Regions from separate parts of the Caballeronia sp. LZ016 genome, predicted to be linked through region 2. Evidence: predicted binding sites of a transcription regulator. Region 2 holds the regulator's gene; each other region holds the start of a gene.
What was found. Region 2 encodes FliA, which starts transcription of late flagellar genes. Its sites were predicted from a motif close to CTAAAGTTTNNNNNNNNNNNGCCGNTA; they were not measured.
Positions count from the first base shown of each region.

Region 1: the regulator FliA is predicted to act here: its motif matches at 3,305-3,331, upstream of P9220_RS07985 (DUF4088 family protein).
Region 3: the regulator FliA is predicted to act here: its motif matches at 1,679-1,705, upstream of P9220_RS03210 (flagellin domain-containing protein).

Region 1 is NZ_JARTVY010000001.1:1,687,463-1,692,603, reverse strand. It holds gene P9220_RS08015 ((Fe-S)-binding protein) at 1-59, opposite strand, end outside; gene P9220_RS08010 (FCD domain-containing protein) at 183-953, shown strand; gene P9220_RS08005 (CreA family protein) at 1,232-1,711, shown strand; gene P9220_RS08000 (hypothetical protein) at 1,784-2,092, shown strand; gene P9220_RS07995 (AzlC family ABC transporter permease) at 2,276-2,947, shown strand; gene P9220_RS07990 (AzlD domain-containing protein) at 2,944-3,267, shown strand; gene P9220_RS07985 (DUF4088 family protein) at 3,430-4,194, shown strand; gene P9220_RS07980 (ATP-dependent helicase) at 4,207-5,141, opposite strand, start outside.
Region 2 is NZ_JARTVY010000001.1:927,069-932,209, forward strand. It holds gene flhF (flagellar biosynthesis protein FlhF) at 1-1,099, shown strand, start outside; gene P9220_RS04385 (MinD/ParA family protein) at 1,092-2,009, shown strand; gene P9220_RS04390 (RNA polymerase sigma factor FliA) at 2,030-2,761, shown strand; gene P9220_RS04395 (DUF262 domain-containing protein) at 2,982-5,027, opposite strand; partial or broken gene P9220_RS04400 (type I restriction-modification system subunit M N-terminal domain-containing protein) at 5,116-5,141, opposite strand, start outside.
Region 3 is NZ_JARTVY010000001.1:677,428-682,568, forward strand. It holds gene P9220_RS03205 (HAD family hydrolase) at 1-1,577, shown strand, start outside; gene P9220_RS03210 (flagellin domain-containing protein) at 1,804-2,628, shown strand; gene fliD (flagellar filament capping protein FliD) at 2,778-4,229, shown strand; gene P9220_RS03220 (flagellar protein FliT) at 4,252-4,551, shown strand; gene P9220_RS03225 (sodium:calcium antiporter) at 4,675-5,141, opposite strand, start outside.

The DNA of each region.
Region 1 (5,141 bases), 760 kb from region 2:
ATGCCGACCTGCGGATAGAACGCATCGATGAAACAGGGGACGAACAGGGCAACTTTCATGGGGTATCGAGGGAGGAAACCGCGTTTCTGGTCAGCTTGGTCTGACCAAGACTTTAAGGATGCGACGCTTTCGTGTCAAACTAGGTTAATCCAGCGTCTTTGCCTGTGCATTCCCTTCGACCGATGACCTTCCAGCCCGTCCACTCGCACTCCTACGCCCGCGTGCGCCTGTCCGACGTCGTGTCCGGCCAGATTCGCGAGCTGATCTCGAACGGCACGCTGCTGCCCGGCCAGCGTCTGCCCGCCGAGCGCGATCTCGCCGAGCAGTTGAACGTGTCGCGGCCGTCGCTGAGGGAAGCGCTGATTCGCCTCGAATCCGATGGCTTCATTCGCGCGGTGGCGCGCGGCGGCTTCGTCGTGTCGGACGTGACGGCGCCGCTCGTTTCGCTGCCGCTCGCCGCATTGCTGCAACAGCAGCCGGACGCCAGCGCCGACGTACTGGAATTGCGCCACGGCCTCGAAACGCTCGCCACGGCTTACGCTGCCGAACGCGCGACCGAAGCCGATCTCGCGCGAATCCGCGCGGCGTTCGATGCACTCGAGGCCGCCGTCGCCCGGAAAAGCGCGCGCATCGCGGAAAAGGACGCGGCGTTTCACCTGGCGATCGCGGACGCGACGCACAACGTCGCGCTCGCGCATGTGATGCACGGGCTCAACGAACTCATGCGCGAATCGATGCTCACGTCGCACCGTCTCGTCGATTACGACGACGAAGTCGAAGCCAACCTGCTCGCCCAGCATCGCGCGATGCTCGACGCGATCGTCGCCCGCGATCCGGCGCGCGCACGGGACTGCGCGGGCGCGCATCTGGACTACGTGCGTGCGCTCTATCGCGACCGCCCGGCGAAGAAGGCGCGCAGCCGCCTTTCCCACGATGACATGACCAATTCGTAACGCGCTCGTAAGATTCGATAGGACTTCGCCTACACGCATTTCGGACGCACACGGCTAACGCGCGCTACGCGAACCCGCGATACTGAAATCGTCGTCAACAACATGCGCAAGGAGGACAACATGCCTTACCTGCTCGGATGGCTGCTCGGCGTGCCGGTTATCGTGCTCGTGATTCTGTATCTGATCTTCCATTGAACCGGCCGCAACAGACTGCAGCAGAAGCAACGAAGGGCGTCGCTACAATACGGCGCCCTTTTCTTTTTTTCCGAAGGATTGTGATGAACCGCGCCGCCCGTCTGATATCGACCGCATCGCTCGTATTCCTGCTTGGCGCGACTGCCGCGCACGCGGAGGAAATCGCGAGCGTCAACACGAACTTCCGCATCACCGGCTCGGACCGCGTGAGCGTCGAGGCCTACGACGATCCGCTCGTCGGCGGCGTCACCTGCTATGTGTCGCGTGCGCGCACGGGCGGCGTGAAGGGCACGCTCGGCATCGCGGAAGACCCGACTGAGGCGTCGATCGCGTGCCGTCAGGTCGGGCCGGTCGCGTTCAAGGAGCCGCTCAAACAGAAGAGCGATGTGTTCACGGATCGCATGTCCTTCATCTTCAAGACGCTGCACGTGGTGCGGATCGTCGATGCGAAGCGCAATACGCTCGTCTATCTGACCTACAGCGACCGCATCGCGAGCGGCAGCGCGAAGAACAGCGTGACCGCCGTGCCGGTGCCGCAGGGAACGGCGATTCCGGTGAAGTGAGTACGGCACGCGAGCCGGCGAAGCTGTAGGCTGACTGGATCGGCTATGACTCGTCCGTGCAATGAACTGACTATGTCCAAACGTCTACGTGCCACCATCGTTTTCTACGACGAGGACACGCAACAACTTCAGCTGTGCAACGTGCGGCGGGACGACGTCCAGTCGGCGATCGAGCGAGCGGGTTTCGTCTTTGATGTCCCCACGGATGCGCCGGACAACCGTTCGGCGCCTGTGACCGACGAACACGCCCGACAGATTGGCGGAATGGCGCTTCTTGTTCAGGCTCACGTCCACCCGGAACTGCGAACGCGCTTGCATCTGACTTTGAACGAGCCGATCGACTGGGAGCAGCGGCCCGAGCCGCCAAACGCTGCGAGCTAGCGGACGGCCCGTGAAGCAGGCGCACCGCATCACGCGCCGCACGGACAGACTATCCCGCCGCGTCACGACCGGATATCCTCCGCAACCTGGCAACACGTCACACGCCGTAGGAGGACCATCTTGACCGCATCATCCCCCAGCGCGCTCACCGAATTCGCCGCCGGCGCGCGCGACACCATTCCGATGATGATCGGCGCCGCGCCGTTCGGCGTCATCTTCGGCACCCTCGTCACGGCGAGTCCGCTCGCGCTGTGGCACGGCCAGCTCATGTCGCTCGCGGTGTTCGCGGGATCGGCGCAGTTCATCGCAGTCGGGATGATCGCGGGGAACGCCAGCTTCGCCGTCATCTGGGCCACCACTTTCGTCGTCAATCTGCGGCACATCCTGTATTCGGCGACGCTCGCGCCGTACGTCGCCCATCTGCCCGCGCGCTGGCGCTGGGCGCTCGCCGGCCTCATGACCGACGAAGTGTTCGCCGTCGCCTATGCCCATTATCAGAAGCGCGCGGCGGGCGAAATCGGGCCGCACTACTTCCTCGGCTCCGGCGTCGCGATGTACCTGAACTGGCAGGCGTGGACGCTCATCGGCCTCTTTTTCGGCGCGGCGTTTCCGGGCCTCAAGTCACTCGGCCTCGACTTCGCGATGGTCGCGACGTTCATCGCGATCATCGTGCCGCAACTCGTCGCGGCGCGCTTCGTCACGGCGGCGCTGGCGTCCGGGGTGCTGTCGTTCGCGTGGCAGGACTGGCCCTACAAGCTCGGGCTGCTCGCGGCCGTGCTCGTGGGCGTCGCCGTCGGCATGGTGCTCACGATGATCGATGCGAAACCGCGTCTGAAAAAGGAGCGCGCGCGATGAACTACGTTTTGCTCATTCTCGGCATGGCGCTCGTCACCTATCTGATCCGTGCGGCCGTGTTCGTGCTCGGCGAGCGGCTCGCCTTCCCGCCCGTCGTGCGGACCGCGCTCGGCTTCGTCCCGGTGACGGTGCTGACCGCGATCATCGTGCCGATGACCGTCTCGCCGCACGGCAACGGCGCGGAACTCTCGTGGCGCAATCCGCAGCTCGTGGCCGCGGCGGTCGCGGTCGTCGTGTGCGCGTTGACGAGGCGCGCGCTGCTGACGATCGCCGTATCGCTCGCGGTGTTTTTCTTCTGGCAATTGGTCGTGCTGCGCTAGGCCATTTGCATCGGGTACGACGCGCCTTACAAACGCCCTCAAGTTTCCGGCTCCCGCGCCGATATCAGGTTCGAATGGCCTCCGCTCTGCCTGGCGGCAGGCCGACAGCATCTCCTGCCAGGGGGGCCACCGGCCGCCCCACGCGCGGAACCGGAAACCGACATGCGCCAAATCACCCTTTCGTTGCGCGACGAAACGATCGCTTCGCTGCAACGCGATTTCGAGGCGTTCCTGCGTCTCTCGCTCAAGCTCGACCCTCAGTTCATCACGCCGTCGTTCGAGGACTTCCTGCGTGCGAAGCTGCTCGACAATCCCACGCCGCTCACCGAGCAGGCCGTGCAGCGCATGCTCACGCACGGCCAGTACGCATGGGCCAAGCGCGCGCTCGACAAGGAGTTCCCCGATGTCGTCGAAATCCTCATTCGTCAGGCGGCGGAACACGGCTTCGCATTCGCGATCCGTTCCGACTGGAGCGCCGAGGATCTGTTGAAGGCTTCGCGCGAATGGGCCGCCGCGATCGTCACCGAGGCGAACGGCGATGCGTCGCAGGTAGACGTGCTCGCCTCGCAGATCAAGTCGGCGGCAGTCGATATCCGCGAGGTCGAGGAAAAGATGCAGACACCCGCCTGGCGGCTCGCCGATTCGCTGCGTCAGCGTGTGTACGACGCGAAGGTCGCGGTGGAAACGAACGTCGGCTCGACGGCGCGCGAGAAGCTCGGCGAACTGCGCGCGCTGCTGCGGCTCAACATCTTCTACGGTTCGGTGCAGAAACAGGAAGCGCAGCAGTTGCTCGAATATCTGCGCTCGCTGCGGCCGGAACTGTTCGTCGAAGAGCCCTACGACGGCTTCACGCGGTTTGCCGCGTGGCTGCGCAGCATCTTCGGACACGCGCCGCGAGCGGCAGGCGCGACGCGGGCCTCCCGCTAACGCATCCGGCCGCTACTCCCACATTCCCTTGAGCCGCGCGGCGATATCGATCTTCGCCTTCGCGGCGGCGGCGAGTCCCGCTGCCGTCGGGGCGGCGGCCACGGGAACCGGCGGCCACGCGGCGGCCTCGAAATGCGGCAGCAGATGCGGCGGAATGAAGCGCGTGCGCTGCGCCCACACGTGCCGGTCGCCGAGATTCGTCTGATTGTGGACGTAGAAGCGCTGCGGCGTGATGACGTGCAGGTCTTCCTTCGCCCGCGTCATCGCGACATACAGCAGGCGGCGCTCTTCGTCGACTTCTTCTTCGCTGCCGGTGCCGAGATCGGACGGAATGCAGCCGTCCACGCCGTTCAGCACGAACACGTTGCGCCACTCCTGCCCCTTCGCGGAATGGATGGTCGAGAGGATCAGGTAGTCTTCGTCGATGAGCGGCACGCCCGATTCATCGCTCGTCGCGTCCGGCGGATCGAGCGTCAGTTCGGTGAGAAAGCGCTCGCGCGTCGGATACGTCGACGCGATGCTCTCCATCTGCATGACGTCGCCGATGCGGATGGCCGCGTCCTCGTGATTGCGCTCGAGATGCGGCTCGTACCATCGGCGGATCATTTCGAACTCGGCGGGCCAGCCGGATTCGCGCCCGCACAGCTTCGCCATCAGCCCGACGAAGCGCGGCCAGTCTTCGCTCGCGCGTGCCGGCGCGCTGAACGCCGCGATCGCATCGGCGGGGCGCTCGTTCTGCACGACGCCATCGAGCAGGCGTCCGGCGATAGCCGGCCCGACGCCCGGTAGCAGTTGCGCGACCCGGAACCCCGCGACGCGGTCGCGTGGATTCTCCGCCCAGCGCAGCACGGCGAGCACGTCTTTCACATGGACCGAATCGAGGAACTTCAGTCCGCCGAACTTCACGAACGGAATGTTCTTTCGCGTCAGCTCGATCTCGAGCGCCG
Region 2 (5,141 bases):
CAACGCGAGCGCGCCGCAAGCGGAAGCATCGCCGGCATCGACCGAGGGTGCGTTCGATGGCTTGCCCGCGAACGCGGCGGCCGTCGTCACCGAGGCGATCCGCGCCCGCATGGAAGAGGTCGTCAACGAAACGGTGATGAACGAACTGTCGTCGATGCGCTCGATGATGGAAGAACACTTCTCCGGCCTGCTGTGGGGCGATCGCCAGCGCCGCACGCCGAGCAACGCCGTGCTGACCAAGCGCCTGTTCGCCGCCGGATTTTCCGCGCAGCTCGTACGCATGGTCATCGACAACATGCCGGAGATGGAAAGCGCCGAGCACGCGATGGAATGGGTGCAGCAGGTGCTCGAATCGAATCTGCCGGTGATGGCGAGCGAAGACGCGCTGATGGAACGTGGCGGCGTGTTCGCGCTGATGGGCCCGACGGGCGTCGGCAAGACGACGACCACCGCGAAGCTTGCCGCGCGCTGCGTGATGCGCTTCGGCGCAAGCAAGGTCGCGCTGCTGACCACGGACAGCTACCGGATCGGCGCGCACGAGCAACTGCGCATTTTCGGCAAGATTCTCGGCGTCTCGGTGCATGCGGTGAAGGACGCAGCCGACCTGCAACTGGCGCTGTCGGAGTTGCGCAACAAGCACATCGTGCTGATCGACACCATCGGCATGAGCCAGCGCGATCGCACCGTCTCCGACCAGATTTCGATGCTGTGCGGCGCGGGTCATCCGGTGCAGCGCCTGTTGCTGCTCAACGCGACGAGCCACGGCGACACGCTGAACGAAGTCGTGCAGGCGTACAAGAGCGCGGCCGATCAGCCGCCGCTCGCGGGCTGCATCCTGACCAAGCTCGATGAAGCGACGAACCTGGGCGGCGTGCTCGACACGGTTATCCGCTACAAGCTGCCGGTGCATTACGTATCGACCGGACAGAAGGTGCCGGAAAACCTGTACGTGGCGACCAAGCGTTTTCTGATCAAGAGCGCGTTCTGCATTCCGCGCGACGGTTCGCCGTTCGTGCCGCAGGACGAGGAAGTGCCGGCGCTGCTTTCCGCATTGTCCGCGCGTGCCGCGGCCGAACTCCATGAGGTCCGCTTTGGATAAGCTCGTGCTCGACCAGGCTGAAGGCCTGAGACGGTTGCTGACGCGTGCAGGCTCGCGCGTGGTGGCGGTCGCGGGCGGACCGGCGGGCATCGGCTGCACGTCGGCGGTGGTGAATCTCGGTGCGGCGCTCGCCGTGCATGGCAAGGATGTGCTCGTCATCGACGAGCGGCAGAACGGAACATCGGTGAGCCGCATGGCTGGGCTTTGCGGATCGCAGGCGATGAGCGCGGTGATGTCCGGCCGCCACGCGCTGCAGGACGTCGTCACGCGCTCGCCGCTCGGCTTTTCGCTGATCGCCGCGCCTCGCGAGGAGCGCGTGAGCCACGACGCCGCGCAATGCCGCGCGCTGCTCGACGGATCGGCGGACATCGTGCTGATCGATACGCAACTGGATCGGCATGGCGCGTTGTCGTCGCTCGCGGCGCAGGCGCATGACTTTCTGATCGTCACGCGTGCGGCTGCGCCGGCGATCACCGAGGCGTATGCGTGCATGAAGCGTCTGCACTACGCGCATGCGATCGGCCAGTTCCGTGTGCTGATCAATCACGTGCAGAACCCGGCCGATGCAGCGGTCGCGTTCGAGAACCTGTCGGGCGTCGCGAGCCGGTATCTGGCTGTGTCGCTCGTGCATGCGGGATATGTGTCCGAGGATGCGCGCATTACTCGGGCGAGGGAGCTGTCGCGTTCGGTGGTGGAGGCGTTTCCGGCAACGGCTGCGGCGCGCGACTATCGCCAGATTGCGGCGGAGCTTCTTCACTGGCCGATGCGTCCCGCGCTTCTTGCGGGCGATGCGGAAATTCGAAACGAAGTGCAGTTTTTGGTTGGCGAGTCTGACAAGGGCGGGCGGGAAGTGGCGCGAAGGGCGCCGATGTTTCCCGGCCATGCATTGAGCAGCACGGCGTCGATGTGATCAAGACAAAGGTGACCCAGATGTACAACGCCCAAGGCAAACTCTCGCAGTCCGACGTGTTGACGCGCTACGCGCCGCTCGTTCGCCGGCTGGGACTGCAGCTCGTCGCCAAGATGCCGGCGAGCGTGGATCTCGACGATCTGATCCAGGCCGGCATGATCGGCCTGATGGATGCGGCGAGCCGTTACAAGGAAGATCAGGGTGCGCAGTTCGAGACGTATGCGAGCCAGCGCATCCGCGGCGCGATGCTCGACGAGTTGCGCGCGAACGACTGGTTGCCGCGCAGCATGCGCAAGACATCGCGCGAGGTGGAATCGGCGGTGCACAAGGTCGAGCAGAGTCTCGGACGTTCGGCGAGCGAGGTGGAGATCGCCGAGCACATGAAGCTGCCGCTCGACGAATACCAATCGATGCTGCAGGACTTGCACGGCAGCCAGTTGATCTATTACGAAGACTTCGATCGTTCGGCGGATGACGAGCCGTTTCTGGACCGGTATTGCGTGGATCGGTCGGACCCGCTGTCGGCGCTGCTCGATGAGAGCTTGCGCGGGGCGCTGATCGAGGCGATCGATCGGTTGCCGGAGCGCGAGAAGCTCTTGATGAGTCTGTATTACGAGCGCGGGTTGAATCTGCGCGAGATCGGCGCGGTGATGGAAGTCAGCGAGTCGCGCGTTTGCCAGCTGCATAGCCAGGCGGTGGCGAGGCTGCGGGCGAAGTTGCGGGAGCAGGAGTGGACGGGGGTGGAGGCTTGAGGGGGTAGATCCCGCAGCGGCCATCAGCTTCTGCAACGCCTAAGAGATTGAACGTCTGAAGAGCCGCGCGCCTTCAGATTGTCGTGAAGCTAAGCGGATTCGATGCATCGGTTGCCGGTCCGCTTCTTCCGGTCTCCGAAGTGGCATAACCCAGACCTCCAGTCGCCACCGCTTCGCAGATTCGTTTCTTGGTTCACGCGTTCGGGATGAAGGCGCTGCGTCATAAGGCGGCTTCCTGCAAACGCTCAGGAGCCCAGACATGTTCGATCAATGCGACTACCAATTCGCGCCGGGTCCGCTGTTCCTCCTTCGTGAAAGTGTCGAAGGCCCTGAATGGCAGTTGATGTTCTGCAGCAAACTGCTGGAACTTCGGTTGGTGCTGGTAAGCGCTCGCGTCCAAGCTTGCCGCGTAGAAGTTCTGCTTGGCGTAGTGCGGGCGCTTGTCGGCGAATGACTTGTCTTGCAGACTACGGTTCACGTCGGCAGGCAGCAAAAGGAGGGAAGCCACGTGGTTCCGCCACTCTTGGAACTCCTGCTCGTCTGCGAAGTGCTCGGCCACAGCCTCATAGTCGTCGGCCCAAATGTGCTCGATGTCGAACGGATTCTTGACATCCCGCCTGACTAGTTTGTCGAAGGACTCGGTGCGGCCCGCGCCGGCCTCGGTCGCGGCCGTCAGGCGCGCCAACAGGTGAGCGATATAGCGACGGCTGAATTGATTAAGTCCTAGACCATCAATGCCCGTTCGGCCTCTGGCGACGCTGCCCTCAAACGTTACGTCGTCTTCTTCCAGCTTTTTAGTCAGCGCCTCTACCAACTCCGACAAAGGTTTGCGACGAATATCGCGGCATAGCAGCCACATGGCATACGACACACTTGAGTATCCGACGCGGATGTAGTTCACCACACGGCGCATCAGCCAGATGTCAAGGTAGGTGGCCGTCACGGCTAGCTTCCGACGCACGGTGTCGTCGTCGTCCGTTTCGATGAGCGGCGCCAGCAGCACCGTGCCCTGCCACGTGAAATCGTTGTGAGCGTTGTAGTAGATGGGCTCCAGACCGGGCGTGTAGTGTCGGCTGGCGGCGAGAACGCGCCGGTAGGCTCTAGCGAAGAACGGGAAGCTCTGGGCCATCAGATGCTGATTGGCTTGTGCCTTGCCCAGGCCGAGTTGCACGCTGTGATCGCGCACCCAGCGGTGAAAGACTGATCCGATGAGTTCCCAGTCCTTGTCCACGGCGCCTGCCTTGCGTTCGCGCGTGGAGTCGGCGTATTGCGCGCGTAGCCAAGCCTTGATGCAATTGGCGTCGCGCTCGGGCTCGTGGCTACCGCCCCACGAGATTAGCTCTAGAACCTCGTGCTTCCAAGTCTGGTTAGCCTGCATGCGGGCTTGCGGGTCTTCGATCGGGGCCAGCAAGTAGGCCTTGAGCATGTCCACCGGGCTGAGCGGTTTGCCGCGATCATTCATGGTTTCGAAGATCGCGTACGCGTAGTTGTCGTTGTCAGTGGCGATCTCGATCAAGCCCACCCGCGTGAGGAGCCAGTAGATGAAGTGTGGCAGCGCGTCGCCAAGATCGACCAGCAGGTCGTTGGCCTCGATGTCGCTGTAACGGGCGTACATCGTTTGAATGGACTCATCTTTGCCATCAGGGCTGTAGTCGTAGCCCTGGAACAGCGCCTGGATAACTGGAAGGCGCTCGGGGATGTCGAGGTTGAACTTGGGCTCGCCCAAGTTGTCGCTGAAGATCAGGGGCGCCATGGTCTTCGACACCGGCAACTCCCGTGCTTCCGCCGCGCGGTATAGGCAGATGAGCAGCAGCGTAAGCGAAGTCACCCGCTGCTGGCCATCGATCAGATAATTTTTGCCGTTGCGCTTGCTGACGATGATGGAGCCGAGAAAGTATTCACCGTAGCTGCTCACTGCCGGAGTCTCGTCCCCTGCCTGGTACTGAGAGAAGAACTTGGCTTGTAGGTCTGATAGCAGTTCGTCGATATTCTCCTTTTCCCACTTGTACTCGCGCTGATACTCGTCGATGGAGAAGGACTGACTTTGCAGCAATTGCTGCACGCTACGGTAATGCGGTGTGATGGCGCTCATGGCGTGTCCCTCACGCGTCTTGGTTTTGGGTTTCAGCTTGTCGCCGGCCACTTCGACTTGGTCGGCAGTCGGTAGCAGCAGGGTTCTGCCGGTTACCAGCTCTTGCATCATGCCCTGCTCGAAGGCGCGCATTTTGGCGGGTCGTTCTTCTAGGGCGGGAAGGTCGACCTGCATGTCGGACAGGACCTTGCTTCGCGTCAATCAACGGCTGAATGAGGTGGGCATTGATTTTGTCGCCGATATCGGTCTTGCCCTTCAGCGCGATCATGTCCTTGAACCTGGCCCCGT
Region 3 (5,141 bases), 250 kb from region 2:
GCCCGATCGTCTACAGCTTCGCGCGCTTCATCCTCGACGAGCGCCGCACGCTGAACGCGACCGGCAAGCCGCACAAGTTCGCATTCCTCATGCGCGACGGCCATTTGCTGCGGCTTGCGTGCGAGGTCATGTCGAACGAAGCCATGAGCGATCCGGTCTATCTGAGCCGCTTCACCGCCGTGGCCGTCTCGTTCGATAGCGGCGAGAGCATCCAGCGCTACGCAGGCAAGCACGCGGCATCGCATCCGCTCTATGTCATCTGCGATCAGATGCTGATGCCGCCCGAGCTCAAGAAGAAAGTGCTCGCACGCGCAATGAAGGCGAAGGACCCGGCGCACGAGTTCCGCAGGCTGCTTGCCGAGCGCGCGACGCAAAAGACCATCGTGAGCCAGTCCAACGCGCTGCGCGCACGGCTTTTCCGCCACCTGCAGCGCACCGTCGGCCTGGAACGCGGTGACACGCTGGTGCTCGCGGACCTCGGCTATTACGGGACGATTCAGCACGCCATCCGCGATGTCTTCAAGCGCCATTACGACGTGGATGTCATCGGCCGATACTTCGCCTCGCTCGATTCGCCGGGATCCCATCTCGACCGCCGTGCGCTGATCGATGCAAGCTGGACCGAGGAGAACGTCGTTGAAACGCTTATCGCGCATATTGGCGATTTCGAGCAGATGTGCGCGATCAGTTGCGGCAGCGTGATCGCCTACGAACAGGACGGCACGCCGATTCTCGCCGACGTCAAGAAAGGCAGCATGCAGCTCGAAACGACGCACGCGATCCAGCAAGCGTGTCTGCAGTTCATTCGCGATGTCGAGGCGACGCCCGCCATTCATTTGCCGGCGCTCACGCCCGAACGGCTGCGCGTGGTCGCGGCTATCGAACTGGCGCGGCTCGTCTATCTGCCCGAGCACGAGGAAATCGAGCGCAGCGCGAGATCGCTCTTCGAGCTGAACGTCGGCACCGATATCGCGTTCGATGTAGCCAACGTCGACGCGGGCATCAAGGGCCTGCGCCAGCGCGGCCCGTTCTATATGCGCAGCATCGGCAAGGGCTTCCGGACCGGGTATCCGTCGGAGATGCGTTACGCGGGCATCGACCAGGCGATCTTCCTGATGTCGATTCGCCGTCACCGCCTCGACTTCACGGTCGACGATACCTCGTACCGGCGCATCGATGTCCCCGCGCTGTTCGTGCGCGGCAACGAAAGCGCGACGCAGAGCGTCTCGGCGCGCGCGACTTACGACGGCTTCTATTCGGTCGTCCTGCCGCGTTCGCAATTCGACACCGCGTTGATGATCGGCCGCGAGCTGAGCTGGATGCAGCTCGAATCGGCGACGACATTCTCCGCCGAGTATCTGGATTCGAGTTCCGAATTCGATCGCCAGCGCGCTTTGGAAGCCGGCACCGAGATCATTCTCGACGGCATGGAAGAACGTGAACCGGGCATTTATCAGGTTTCACCGAACGGACTTATTTATCTGCCGGCGGCAAAGGAACAATCTCAGCAAGTGGTACGGCTGATTTTCCGTCCGCTTGCTAAAGCCGCCGCCACGCAAATGGCTCACGCTTTGTAGTTTTTATTCGTCGACCGCAGTCGGGAAAGCCGTCGCAAGAAGGCCAAAAGCCTTGTCGCGCAAGCCTTCCCGGCCGATCGAAAAGACCCGGTGCATAAGCCCTAAAGTTTTTTTCGGGCAGCCCGATAACCTAAGGTAAGGCGGTCAGCGTAAGTTCCAAAACAGCGCGACGCCGTAACTGATGTAGGCGTTAAAGACGCCATACTTTAAAGAGGGAAAACAAGCCATGTTGAACATCAATACCAACACGCTGTCGCAAGCTACGCAAAAGAACCTGGCTGGTTCGCAAAGCGCCCTGTCGTCGGCAATCAACCGCCTTTCGTCGGGCAAGCGCATCAACAGCGCGGCTGACGATGCAGCAGGTCTCGCGATTTCGACGAACATGACGTCGTACGTCAACGCGCTGAACCAGGGCGTGTCGAACGCAAACAACGCAATCTCGATGATCCAGACGGCATCGGGCGGCCTCAGCTCCACGACGGACAACCTGCAACGTATCCGCCAGCTCGCCGTTCAGGCTGCTGACGGCTCGCTGTCCGACACGCAGCGCGGCTACCTCCAGACGGAAGTGAGCCAGCGTCTCGGCGAACTGGATCGCGTCGCGAACCAGACCACGTTCAACGGCCAGGCCATGCTGTCGGGTTCGGTTTCGTCGGTGTCGTTCCAGATCGGCGCAGTGGCGAACCAGACGCTGAGCGTCGACTTCGGCAGCGTTTCGATGGGCTCGACCGGCCTGTTCGGTTCGGTGAGCGTGGACATCTCGACGGCAAGCGGCGCGCAAAACGTGATCGGCTATGTCGACACCGCGCTCGACACGGTCAACACGCTGCAATCGACGCTCGGCGCTGAGCAGAACCGCTTCACGTCGGCTGTCTCCAGCCTGCAATCGCAGTCGACCAACCTGAGCTCGGCACAATCGGCGATCACCGACGCAGACTTCGCACAAGAAACCGCGAACCTGTCGAAGGCGCAAGTGCTGCAGCAAGCCGGTATCTCGGTTCTGGCGCAAGCGAACTCGATGCCGCAGCAAGTGCTGAAGCTCCTCGGCTAAAGCACCTTCACTCACCCCGCTGCGTTCTGGCGGGGTTCAGTGCGCGACTGGGAGGCTTGCCTCCCAGCTTTCGTTAGCGGCGCGCAAAGACGTACCCCGCGCCGCTCACGAAAGCTCGCAACATATAGGCAGTCCGTCCGGAGCATCCGATGACCACCACCACCTCGACCACGAGTTCGACCGACATCAGCGCCACGCTGGCCGCTGCCGCGCAGTCCATCATCAGCGGCGCGACCAATTCCTCGCTCGACGTCTCCACGCTCGTCTCCTCGATCGTCACCGCCAAGACGACGGGCCAGGCCACGCAGATCGCGAAGAAGACGGCGAGCGACAACACGCTGTTGTCCGCCGTGTCGCAGATCAAGTCCGCGCTCTCCTCGCTGCAATCGTCCCTTTCCAGCCTGTCCGACGGCACGGGGCTCGCAGCGTACACGGCGACGGCCAGCGGCAGCGGACTGACCGCCACCGCCGGCACGAGCGCGGTCGCCGGTTCGTATGAGATCAAGGTCAACAACGTGGCGAGCGCGCAGAAGATTTCATCGACGGCGCACGCGGCCACCGACACCTTCGGCGCCGGCACGCTCACGCTGAGTCTCGGATCCAGTTCGATGAACGTCACGCTCGACGGCACCAACACGCTCGCGAGCATCGCATCGTCGATCAACTCGGCGAACGACAACCCCGGCATCAGCGCGACCATCGTGACCGGCACGGACGGCCAGCACCTCGTGCTCGCCTCGAAGACCACGGGCGCGGCGAACACGATCTCGGTGACTGCGGGCGCGGGCGTCGATTCATCGCTTTCGTACAGCGCGGGCAGCAGCAATTTCACGGAAACGTCGAAGGCGCAGGATGCGTCGCTGACGGTCGACGGCACCGCGGTCACGAGCTCGACGAACACACTCACGACGGCCATCGGCGGCGTGACGCTCAATCTCGCGTCGGCTGCGGCGGGCAGCACGCAAACGCTGACCGTGGCGTCCGACACGACCACGGAAAAGAGCACGATCAAGGCGTTCGTCGATTCCTACAACTCCTTCGTGAGCCAGGCTGCGGCGCTGTCCACTTTCGACTCGACGAAAGCCGCCGGCTCGCAAGGCGGCGCACTGCTCGGCGATTCGATGCTGCAGACGATCAGAAGCACGCTCGCGAACATCGTCACGAGCGGTGTGACGTCCGGCTCCGGATCGACGTCGACGACCACGAACCTGGCTTCGATCGGCATCGACCTTCAGGACGACGGCACGCTGTCGATCGACGACTCCAAGCTCTCGACCGCGCTCTCGAACAGCCCGACGCGCGTGCAGCAGTTGTTCAGCCAGACGAACGGCATCGGCAAGCAGCTCAGCTCGAAGATCACGACGTTCCTGCAGACGGGCGGCGTCATCGACACGCGCACGACGGCGCTCAACGCCGACCTCAAGAGCCTGACCGATCAGACGGCCAAGCTGCAGACCTACGCCGACAGCCTGACCTCGCAATACAACGCGCAATTCACGGCGCTCAACACGCTGATGGCGACGATGCAGAACAACACCGCGTATCTGACGCAGCTCTTCGGCGGCACGAACAGCGCGGGCGCGCTGGCGACGAACAAGTAACCCGCGACGCACGGAGACGGATGTGAGCCAACACGAATTGCTGACGAACGCAGTGACGCTGACCCGCGCGATGGCCGCGGCGGCCGCCGCTGGCGACTGGATCGAAGCCGCGCGCGTGGCCGAACTGCGCTCGCCGGTCATCATGCAGTTGCAGAACGACCGCGATTCCGCGACGCTGCAGGCGGCTCGCGACATTCAGGCGCTCGATGCCTCGCTGATGCAGACGGCGGAAGCGGCGCGCATGTCGCTCGGCGAGGGCTTTCGTGAAGCCACCGCTCGCATCGACGCGGCGAGCCGCTATCAACAGGCCGCGCGCCTCTAAAGTTTTCCGGATCGGGGCCGATAAACAAACAACAACAAGAACAACGCGTCGATGTCCGACGCGCCGCCTGAACATCGATGCCCGCCTCGCGCGGGCATTTTCTTTTGCGGGCTCAGTGCGCGCCTAGCGGCCGAGGGTCAGCGTCAGATAGGCGGCGTACAGCACGCCATTGCCCAGCAGCGCCCAGAGCGCGACGCCATTGCCGCGTGCATGAAAACGCAGCCACGCCGCCGCCGCAAGCGTGATCAGCACGCCGGTCAGCACTTCGATTCGCGGCTCCCACGGCGTCAGCATGATGCCGATAGCGGGCAAGAGCGTCCCCTGAAACACCATCGCGCCGGTGATGTTGCCGAACGCGAGCGTGTCCTTGCCGCGCCGCGCCCACAGGATGCTGTTCACCTTCTCGGGCAGCTCCGTAGCGATCGGAATGATGATGAGCGACAGCAGCAGCGCCGATACCCCGAGCGCCTGCGACACGCCTTCGACCCCGTGAATGAAGCCCTTCGCCCCGCCGACGAGCAGCACGATGCCGGCGAGGAACTGCAGCATGATGGACCCGAGGCTGGTCTTCAGGCCGAGACGCGAGATAA